Regions from separate parts of the Thiocapsa sp. C2-2m genome, predicted to be linked through region 3. Evidence: predicted binding sites of a transcription regulator. Region 3 holds the regulator's gene; each other region holds the start of a gene.

Evidence for each region. Region 3 encodes FNR, which switches genes on or off when oxygen is low (the NO sensors DNR and NnrR bind a similar motif). Its sites were predicted from a motif close to TTGATNTANATCAA; they were not measured.
Region 1: a site for FNR is predicted at 1,525-1,538, ahead of AADX97_RS12620 (cytochrome c oxidase subunit 3 family protein). Genes of this name have one in related genera too.
Region 2: a site for FNR is predicted at 2,124-2,137, ahead of AADX97_RS08905 (HyaD/HybD family hydrogenase maturation endopeptidase). Genes of this name have one in related genera too.

Annotation. Positions count from the first base shown of each region.
Region 1 is NZ_JBBWVD010000014.1:75,360-78,632, reverse strand. Features, by position in the region: gene chrA (chromate efflux transporter) at 1-573, opposite strand, end outside; gene AADX97_RS12625 (DsrE family protein) at 943-1,383, shown strand; gene AADX97_RS12620 (cytochrome c oxidase subunit 3 family protein) at 1,630-2,214, shown strand; gene AADX97_RS12615 (cytochrome C oxidase subunit IV family protein) at 2,223-2,504, shown strand; gene AADX97_RS12610 (CbbQ/NirQ/NorQ/GpvN family protein) at 2,511-3,273, shown strand, end outside.
Region 2 is NZ_JBBWVD010000009.1:127,077-130,349, forward strand. Features, by position in the region: gene AADX97_RS08900 (superoxide dismutase) at 95-676, shown strand; gene AADX97_RS08905 (HyaD/HybD family hydrogenase maturation endopeptidase) at 1,608-2,078, opposite strand; gene AADX97_RS08910 (HypC/HybG/HupF family hydrogenase formation chaperone) at 2,202-2,447, shown strand; gene AADX97_RS08915 (hypothetical protein) at 2,632-3,087, opposite strand.
Region 3 is NZ_JBBWVD010000001.1:189,626-192,898, forward strand. Features, by position in the region: gene AADX97_RS00830 (CTP synthase) at 1-113, opposite strand, end outside; gene AADX97_RS00835 (sulfur globule family protein) at 440-832, shown strand; gene fnr (fumarate/nitrate reduction transcriptional regulator Fnr) at 994-1,752, shown strand; gene dnaQ (DNA polymerase III subunit epsilon) at 1,956-2,678, opposite strand; gene rnhA (ribonuclease HI) at 2,867-3,273, opposite strand, start outside.

The DNA.
Region 1 (3,273 bases), on a different contig from region 3:
CGCGCCGAGCACAATCGCCGGAAACGGCACGTTCAGCGCGAAAATGGCGACGAAGGCCGCCGCGGCGATCGCCCAGAGCGCGCCGTTGCGCAGCGCTCGGGATCCGATGCGCCAGGCCGCGAAGACGACGATTGCCGTCACCGCTGGCTTGATCCCGTAGAGGATACCGGCGACCACCGGCAGATCGCCGTAGGCCAGATAGACGAAGGTCAGCGCGATCAGGATCGCGAGCGACGGCAGCACAAAGAGCACGCCCGCCATGATGCCGCCGAGTGTCCCGTGCATCAGCCAGCCGATATAGGTCGCAAGCTGCTGCGCCTCCGGTCCGGGCAGCATCATGGTGTAGTTCAGCGCATGCAGGAACCGATGCTCGCTGATCCAGCGTCGCCGCTCCACCAACTCGGTGTGCATCATCGAGATCTGTCCGGCCGGTCCGCCGAAGCTGATGAAGCCGAGCTTGAGCCAATAGAGAAAGGCATCCCCGAGGGTCACGGATCGCGGCGGCGAGGATGCAGGGGCTTGCGCGGGCGATCGACCGGGTAATGTTTTGGCGGTCTCGCGTGTCGTTGCCATAAAGGATCTCGGAGCGGGAATCCTCTCGGACCTGTTGGTGTCCTGGAGGGGCCTCACTCAGGCCAGAAGGGTTTCCGATAGGCCGGCTATCGATGTGATGGGACAGTATGATCACAAATGCCCTTGGCCGCGATACATCTGACGGCAGCCCGCGCTTGATGCTGAACCGGAAAAACTCTTCGCCTAGCGACGCGCGCCGCGGGCCGGTTGTCGTTTGATATCCGTCAAGGTCGGGACCCGAGGGTTCTCCTATCGTGAGTCTCGGGTGGTGACGTCATGACGCGGAGTCGCCCGGCGCCATCCAAACGGAGGCCGCAAATCGAAACAACCGATCCGAATCAAGACCAACCACAAGGAGTCAATACCCTCATGCGCACTTTAAAGACCTGGTGCTTGGGCCTGCTGCTCGTCACTCTATGCGTCGTCACCAACGCCCAAGCCACCGAAGATAAATCGATGGGCCTGTTCATCAACTTGACGACGAGTCAGACTGCCACTGCCGGTCACGCGATGCACTTTGCATCGAACATGCTCGAGCGCGGGCACCCGGTCGCGTTCTTCCTGAATCATCAGGCGGTCGCCTACGCCACCGCAAATGCACCCGACGAGCCTTTCGGCGATTCCGGACCGACGGTCGCCGACATGCTCGCGGATCTGATGGCGCGTGGGGCGAAGATGATCGTCTGCCGTCTCTGCATCAAGATGCAGGGGATCGACCCGCAGAGCCTCGTTGAAGGCGCCATGCTCGGCAACCCCGAGCTCGTGAGCGAATATCTCTTCGACCCGAGCTATCAGGTCATCAGCTGGTAGCCCACACGGCCGCAGGCGCCCTCGGCGGCTTGCCCGTCGGTGGGTGCCTGCGGCCTTTGTCTGCGTGGACTTTGTGAAAGAAGTGCGAGGTCGGCTAGTTGTCAGAAAGGCGCGCTGGCCTGGATCCCGCCGCACCCCGATTTGATGTCGATCAAAGCCGATATCCGACAGTCCCTCTAGGATGCAGGTCAATGAAGGGCCGCCGATGCCCGATCCGACCCAATCCGACCTGATCAAGAGCCCTCGATGTCCGCAACGCTCACGGCAGTCCCGCCCGTCCGTCACCCGCCGGGTGATTTGGCGATCTGGATCTTCATCCTCGCCGAGCTGGCGGTCTTCGCCATCTTTTTCGCCTCCTATGCCTTCGCGCGCATGGGCGATGTGGCGATGTTCAACCAATACCAGGCCACGCTCGATCAGCGCGCGGCGCTGTTCAACACCCTGGCCCTGATCACCAGCAGCTATTTCGTAGTGCGCGCCATTGCCGCAATCCGCGAGGATCAACGCAAAACGAGCGTGCGCTGGCTGCTCGCCGCCCTGGCCATGGGCACCCTGTTTCTGGTCGTCAAATCGGCGGAGTATGCCCACCATTTCGGCGAAGGCGTGCGGCTGAGCAGCAACACCTTCTATATGTTTTATCTCTCCTTGACCTTCTTTCATTTTCTGCATGTGGTGCTCGGTATGGTCATCCTGGCGGCGGTGGCGCTGAAGACCCACCAAGGTGCTTATTCCGCGAGTGAGCATACCGGCATGGAGACCGGCGGTGTTTATTGGCATATGGTCGATCTGGTGTGGCTGATCCTTTTCCCCTTGGTCTATGTGATGCGATGAACACCGTCATGAACACGCAAACCGCGATGCGCCCCTGCACACGGGTCTATCTGCTGCTCGTCGTGCTAACGGTGGTGACCTTCGCCGTCGGCTATTTTGATCTGCTCTCGGGAAACCGGGCCTTGTTTTTGTCGCTGCTCGTGCTCGGCTTTGCCTTGATCAAGGGTCAACTCATCGGCGATTTCTTCATGGGCCTGAAGGGTGTGCGCGGACCCTGGCGCTTCGTGATTCTCCTGTGGCTGTTGATCCCGGGAACCCTAATCACCGTCGCCTTCACACTAGCCGGCTGAGCACAGATGACATCCAGACACGCCGTTCGTCCGATCTCGATTCCGAACACCGGCGCGATGGCCGGTCACGCGGCGCAGGCGTCCGCCGAGACCCAGCGCGAGACCCAGCGCGAGTCGATCTTTTACAAGCCGCAAGGCCGCGAGGTCGCGCTCTTCGAATACGCATTCCACAATCGCCTGCCCGTGATGATCAAGGGGCCGACGGGTTGCGGTAAGACCCGCTTCGTGCGCTATATGGCCGAGCGCCTGTCGCGCTCGCTCTACACCGTCGCCTGTCATGACGACCTGACCGCGGCGGACCTGGTGGGACGCCATCTGATCGGCGCCGAGGGGACCTTCTGGAGCGATGGTCCGCTCACCCGTGCGGTGCGCGAGGGCGCCATCTGCTATCTCGACGAGGTGGTGGAGGCGCGCAAGGACACCACGGTGGTGCTGCATCCGCTCACCGACGATCGACGTATCCTGCCGTTGGAGCGCACCGGCGAGACCCTGCAGGCGCCGCCCGGATTCATGTTGGTCGTCTCCTACAATCCCGGTTATCAGAACCTGCTCAAGGGGATGAAGCCGAGCACGCGCCAGCGCTTCGTCGCGGTCACGCTCGGCTTTCCCGCGCCACGCCTGGAGGTCGCGATCCTGATCGGAGAAACCGGGATCGAGAGCGCATGGGCCGAGCTACTGGTGCGGATCGCCGGCTCACTGCGCGCACTCAAGGACCACGATCTGGAGGAAGGCGTCTCGACACGATTGCTTGTCTATGCGGCGACCCTGA
Region 2 (3,273 bases), on a different contig from region 3:
GCACCGCATTCGCGGGTTGAGATACCCGATCGCGGTCCAACATCTCGGGTGACCCTAGACCACTGTCGATTTTAACCTTCGAGGAGGCTTGACCATGGCCCATGAACTTCCGGCGTTACCCTACGAAAAGAATGCACTTGAGCCTGTGATATCCGCCGAAACGATCGACTACCACTACGGCAAGCATCACCAGACCTACGTCAACAACCTCAACAACCTGATCCCCGGCACCGAGTTCGAGACCATGAGCCTCGAAGACATCATCATGAAATCCTCGGGCGGATTGTTCAACAACGCAGCCCAGGTGTGGAATCACACCTTCTATTGGAACTGTCTCAGTCCGAACGGCGGCGGTGCACCGACCGGGGCACTTGCCGACGCGATCAACGCAAAATTCGGCTCGTTCGACGAATTTAAGAAGCAGTTCTCTCAAGCTGCGGCCACCAACTTCGGCTCGGGCTGGACCTGGCTGGTCAAGAACGTCGACGGCTCCATCGACATTCACAACACCTCCAACGCAGGCACTCCGATGACCGAGGGCAAGACCGCGCTCATGACGGTCGACGTCTGGGAGCACGCCTACTACGTCGACTATCGCAATGCCCGTCCGAAGTATCTCGAGGCGATCTGGGACAAGATCAACTGGGAGTTCGTGGCAGCCAACCTTGCCTCTTGATCAAGCGCGATTTCTTCATCGTTTCGCCTCGACCTTTGCCGAGCACTTGAAGAGATAGGCATTCGAAATGGCCCAGCGCAACGCTGGGCCATCGTGCTTCGCAGATGGATTCTGAGCGGATGGGTTGCCTCGCGGCGATGCCCCGGTTTTCGGAAGCACTTGACGGACTGCGCCTGATCGAGGCCGCGGCCCGCAAGTTTCAGCGTCCGGCAACAGGGGAGCTCAAACATCCGCCCCAACGCCGCTACGAACCCCGCTCACTACTCCGACCGGCCGGTCGGGTGGACTGCACTTGGCTACGCGTGTCCACCCAACCGTTGCGATTCAGCGACGCGGCCGGAGCTGCCCGGGCGATCGGTCAGGACGGCTTGTCGGCATCGTTTGAGGCTGCCGCATCCGGGGCCGATTCCTGCGGCGCCGCCGCTTTCGCTTTTCCCGTGCTGCGACAGTGGCTGGAGACCTCGATACCATCCTTTCGTGTATAACCGGCCTGCCAGCGGCACGCCTCCGTAGTCCCGCATACCGCCTCTTCCAGGCCCTTACATGCGGATGCGGCGAAGACCGGGCCGCTGATCGCGAAGGTGATTGTGACTGCGCAAAGTGCGCAGACCGAGAGGGAGCGAATCGTCGTGGGTCGCATGTCGGCTATTCCTTAGTTTGTGGTTTGATGATGGCACGCTACAAATGTAAACGTAGCGTGCTCTCGAACGATAGAACTAAATCGTACACAAAGCAAGGATGGCGAAAGCGATCTCAGGCCGAATCCGTCTCGACTGCATCGATCTGGCGGCTGCCTGGCGAGGACGGAGCGACGGGATGTCGCTTGGTTGCAGCGGGGAGTCGGTCGATGGTTGCCTGCGCAATCGGAGGACGTGCGCCGTGGTGTGTCAGCGAGCGCCTGGACGGTGCACTTCTCGCCGTGCCGCGTCCGTTAGGCGTTCCAACAATCAAGGAGCGAGCGGATCCGCGCGATGGCGTCGGGGATCGCCGCCTCGACCGCGGGCGTGAGACGGTCGCCCCAGCCGACGAATGCGGGCTCGATGCCGACCAATGCGCGTTGGAGCGGGAGGGTGTCGGTGAGGCGTGCGATGTCCATCAGGTCGGAGAGGCTGACCTCGTGAACGGTCTTGGCATTGATGCTGAGCTGGCGATCCATCGCCTCGCCCTCGAAGACCCGGACGCTGCCGGGCGGTTCGCCCATCGTTGCGGCATCGACGACGATCAGCCGAGGACAGTCCCCGATCGGCAGGGCGAGCGTGAAGCTCAAGGTTCCGCCGTCTATGAACACGAGGGATGCGTCCGGATCGCTTTCCTGCTCGAGTCGGCGAACCACTTCGGCGCCCACTGCCTCGTCGGTCATGAGGACATTGCCGAGGCCGAGGATGAGTGTGGTTGGTTGCACGGCGGTGGACCTTCTCGGGCTGATGATGAGTGATCGGACGATCGTTTGATCTGCGTCCTTGCAGGTGCGCGCGGCGCGGCTTAGCCTGCCGAACAATGATCGACTTCCCTTGGGGGCTTGTCCATGTGTCTCGGTATCCCGATGCAGATCCAGTCCGTCGACGGCTTCCTGGCCTGTTGCACGGCTAAAGGCGCGGAGCGTGAGGTTAATCTTTTCATGCTGCAGGACGAGACGATCGGCGTCGGCGACTATGTGGTCGTGCACCTGGGCCATGCGATCAGTCGGATGAGCGAGGAGGAGGCGGTCGCAGCCTGGGAGATCTATGACGCGATCCTCGCGGCGCAGGACGGCGGCCGGGTCGAGGTCTGACCCGGCGGGCCGGGATGCCCGAGCGGGCAAACCGACCGCCATGCGGTCTTAGGCGAATTCCGGAAACCTTCATGCCACGGGCGTAGGTTGTGCCGAGCTGTGCGAGGCACAACCAACCGTAGAGGCAAGTTGTGCTTCCTATCGTCAGCACAACCTACGGGTATGGAGGTTTGCAGAAATCGCCTTAGCCCAAGAAAGCCTCGGCCAGCGCGTATTGATGTTCGGCCTCGGACGTCTCGGGCGCGTCGTCTTCCTCGATGAGGGTGCAGTTGACGGCCATGCGGGCCTGCATGGCGGCCTTCCAAGCGCGGTTTTGTTTTTCGCTCAGGAGTGCATCCGGCGTCAGGGCTGCTGCCGCGGCGGCGGCGACGAAGTGGTCGGCTTGGGCCAGCCAGTCGGTGTCCTTGCCGCAGTCGGTGTAGGTCTTGGTTGCGTAGGCCTTGGCCGCCTTGAAGGCGTCTTCCAGCTCGCCGGGGGCGACCTCGTCGCGCATCCCGGTTTCGATGGAGCGGTTGACCCGCTCGTCCTTGCTCAGCTGCATGACGTGCTGGGCGAAGCGAGAGCCGAGAATGCGTTGCTGCTGCGCGTCGAGTCCGTTGAGGGCGTCACGCAGCGCGCGGTCGTTGTTGATCTTGGGCATGGGGAAGCTCCTCGGCCTATCGGTGGGCCGGCCGGGTGGCGTGCCGGCTCGGCGAAGATCGGTCGCGATGCGGACCGAAACCGTTCTCGGGACGTGCGGCGTAGCCGGTATCTCGGTCGCGCCCACACGCTGTCGTGATCAGCGTTTCTCTATATCACCAAATTCCAATATAGACTGCATTGACTT
Region 3 (3,273 bases):
ATCATGGTCACCCGCAGGCCGCGAGCCTCCAACAGCGCCCCGAGAGACGCCGACGCGATGCCTTTACCGAGCGACGAGACAACACCGCCGGTGATGAAGATGAACTTGGTCATGGGGGTCGAGGAGGCAGTCGAGGGCGATGGCCCGTATCCGCCGACACGCTACCAAAATCCCCGGATCCGCTCAACGGGGATACAGGCGCGCGCTGACCCGAGCACTCGGGACGACCATCGCACGCCCGAACCCTGCCGCCGGCCCCGGGCCGGCCCCGGCAAACTTCACAAAATCCAGAGATCTGGGTATATTTGACGGCGTTTCGCAAGTCACGAAACACACCCTCTCGGCGCTGCCGGCGCTCGTCAGGATCGGGCGGCGTCGCAGCGGCCTTGATCGATGTTGTTGATGATGAATGTCAAATGTCAATAGAGGAGCGTCAACGATGCATCAAACAGCGAAATTGTTGAGTGCCGCCGTAATCGCAGGCGCCGCCGCCTTCGCCGTGAGCCCGGCCCAGGCGTGGTGGGGACCGGGTTGGGGCGGTCCGGGCTACGGCGGCTACGGGCCCGGTTATGGCTCCGGTCTCGGCGACTTGTTCGGCGACATGCTCGGCGACGGCTGGGGCGACTTCAACATGAACATGAGCGGCGGCGGTCGCGGCTACGGACGTGGTCGCGGCTACGGACGCGGCTACGGTTACGGCTATCCAGGCTACGGTTACGGTTACCCCGGCTACGGCTATGGCTATCCGGGTTACGGCACCCCCTACTACGGCGTGCCGTATGCTGCGCCCTACGCCGCGCCCGCTGCCCCCGCGACCGGCGAAGCGAAGTAAGCCGAACGCCGATTCGTCAGGCTCGCGTCAAGGCCGCGCCCGCGAGGGCGCGGCCTTTTCTTGCGGGTTCAGGTCGACCCGATGACAAGAAGATAATCTTCGCTTGATCCAGATCAAACGACGGTTCAAAATCAGGCGATCGAAGATTGTGGGGCGATGCTGTGAGCCATCATAAAGTCATCTCGTTGGAGACCATTCGCATCGCCTGCAGGAACTGCTCCCTGTCGTCGCTCTGTTTGCCGATGGGCCTTGCACCGGACGATGTGGAGCGACTCGACGAGATCGTAAAGCGAACACGACCGCTTCACCGGGGTGACTTTTTGTTTCGCGACGGGGACCGATTTCGTTCGCTCTATGTTGTGAAGACCGGCTCCGTGAAGACCTTTGCCCCCAGCCCCGAGGGCGGCGAGCAGGTGCTGGGTTTTCATCTTCCGGGCGAGGTGATCGGGTTGGATGCGATCGACAAGGACATCCACGCCTGCTCGGCCAAGGTGCTCGAGACATCCGCCATCTGCGAGATCCCTTTCACCCGGCTCGAAGAGCTCACGGCGACCATTCCAAGTCTTCAGCATCAGATGTATCGGCTGCTCAGCAAAGAGATCGGGCACGACACGGACATGCTCTTGCTCCTCGGTAAAAAGAACGCCGAAGAGCGGCTCGCCGCCTTCCTGCTTAGCCTGTCCAAGCGACTGCACAAACGCGGATTGTCCGCGACCGACTTCTATCTGAGCATGTCCCGACACGAGATTGGTAACTACCTGGGTCTCGCCGTCGAGACCGTCAGCCGACTCTTCACGCGTTTCCAGGACGATGGCCTGATGAACGTCGACCGCAAGCACATTCAGTTGCTCGACGTGGACACGCTGGAGTCGCTGGTGGGCGGCGCCGGGCAGAATCGGCGCCAACAGCAGCAGAGCTAAACTGCGCCCGCTGCGGCTTTGGGATGCTCGTCGGACTGGATCTGCCCCGGAGCGATCGACAACCCTCGGAGTCGGCGCAGTTTAGGAAATTGAAACGATAAAATTCCAAACGGCGTCTCCGCCGAGACTGCGGGGTTCCAAAAGACCACACAGGATCTCGATGACGCATCTTGCGCCGGGCGCGGTTTAGACCGCGAGCGGTGTCATCCCTCGGCGCGAAGCCAAAGACAACCTTCGGCACTTGCCGCCTGGATCGCCGCGAGTCGCTCGGCGTGGGCGGCGAGCGCGGCCGGATCGGCCTGAGTCACCCGCAATCGCGGCCGACTCGGATCCAGTCGGCCGCGCTGCCGAGCGTTCGGCCCGGCATGAGACGGCGTCGCGAGATCCTCCCCGAGACTCAAGGCCACCTGCCCACCGGTCATGGCGAGATAGACATCCGCCAGGATCTCGGCATCGAGCAGAGCCCCGTGTAGGTCGCGATGGCGATGATCCACGCCGTAGCGCTTGCACAAGGCATCGAGGCTGTTGCGCTGCCCCGGATGGATGCGCCGAGCCATGAGTAGCGTATCCATCACCTCGCATCGATCCCCGATCCGCGGTACTTCGGCATTCCAGCCGGTAATCTCGCGATCGAGAAACCCGAGATCGAAGGCCGCGTTGTGAATGATCAGCTCGGCCCCTTCCAAATAGTCCAGGAAGCCCTCGGCGATCTCGGCGAAGCGCGGCTTGTCGGCGAGAAAGGCGTTGGTGATCCCGTGCACGTCGGAGGCGCCCGCATCGATCTGGCGATCCGGCTGAAGATAGCGGTGGAAGTTGTTTCCGGTCAGGCGGCGGTCGATCAGCTCGACACAACCGATTTCGATGATGCGATGGCCAGCCTGGGGGTCGAGACCCGTGGTCTCGGTATCGAGCACAATCTGTCTCATTTAAACCGCGTCCTAAGTGAAACCCGCCGCGTTGCAGGAAAGCAAATCCCCGAGGACTCCAAATGGCTCGTACCTGACGCGGTTTAAAGAGAAAAATTCCGATATCTGAATCGCGTCTGCGCCGAAGTCAGCCGAGTCACGCGACGCCGAGTCGACGCGAAGACCGCGCATGTCATGCCGGACGCGATTCAGCCCCCGATCCCGCGATTTGCCAGTCGGTCCGCACGCTCGTTCTCGGCATGACCGGCATGGCCCTTGACCCACTTCCAGCGCACCTGATGGCCGCCGATCGCGGTATCCAGACGCTCCCAAAGGTCGCGATTCTTCACGGGCTTGCGTTCGGCCGTCTGCCAGCCGTTGCGTTTCCAACGCGGCATCCATTCCTCGACCCCGCGTTTGACGTATTGAGAGTCGGTGACGATCTCCAGACAGGTCGGACGCTTCATGGTCTCCAGCGCCATGATGACCGCCATCAGCTCCATGCGGTTGTTGGTGGTCGCGCGCTCGCCGCCGCACAGCTCCTTCTCGACGTCGCCCCATCGCAACAGGACACCCCAGCCCCCGGGCCCCGGATTGCCCTTGCAGGCACCGTCGG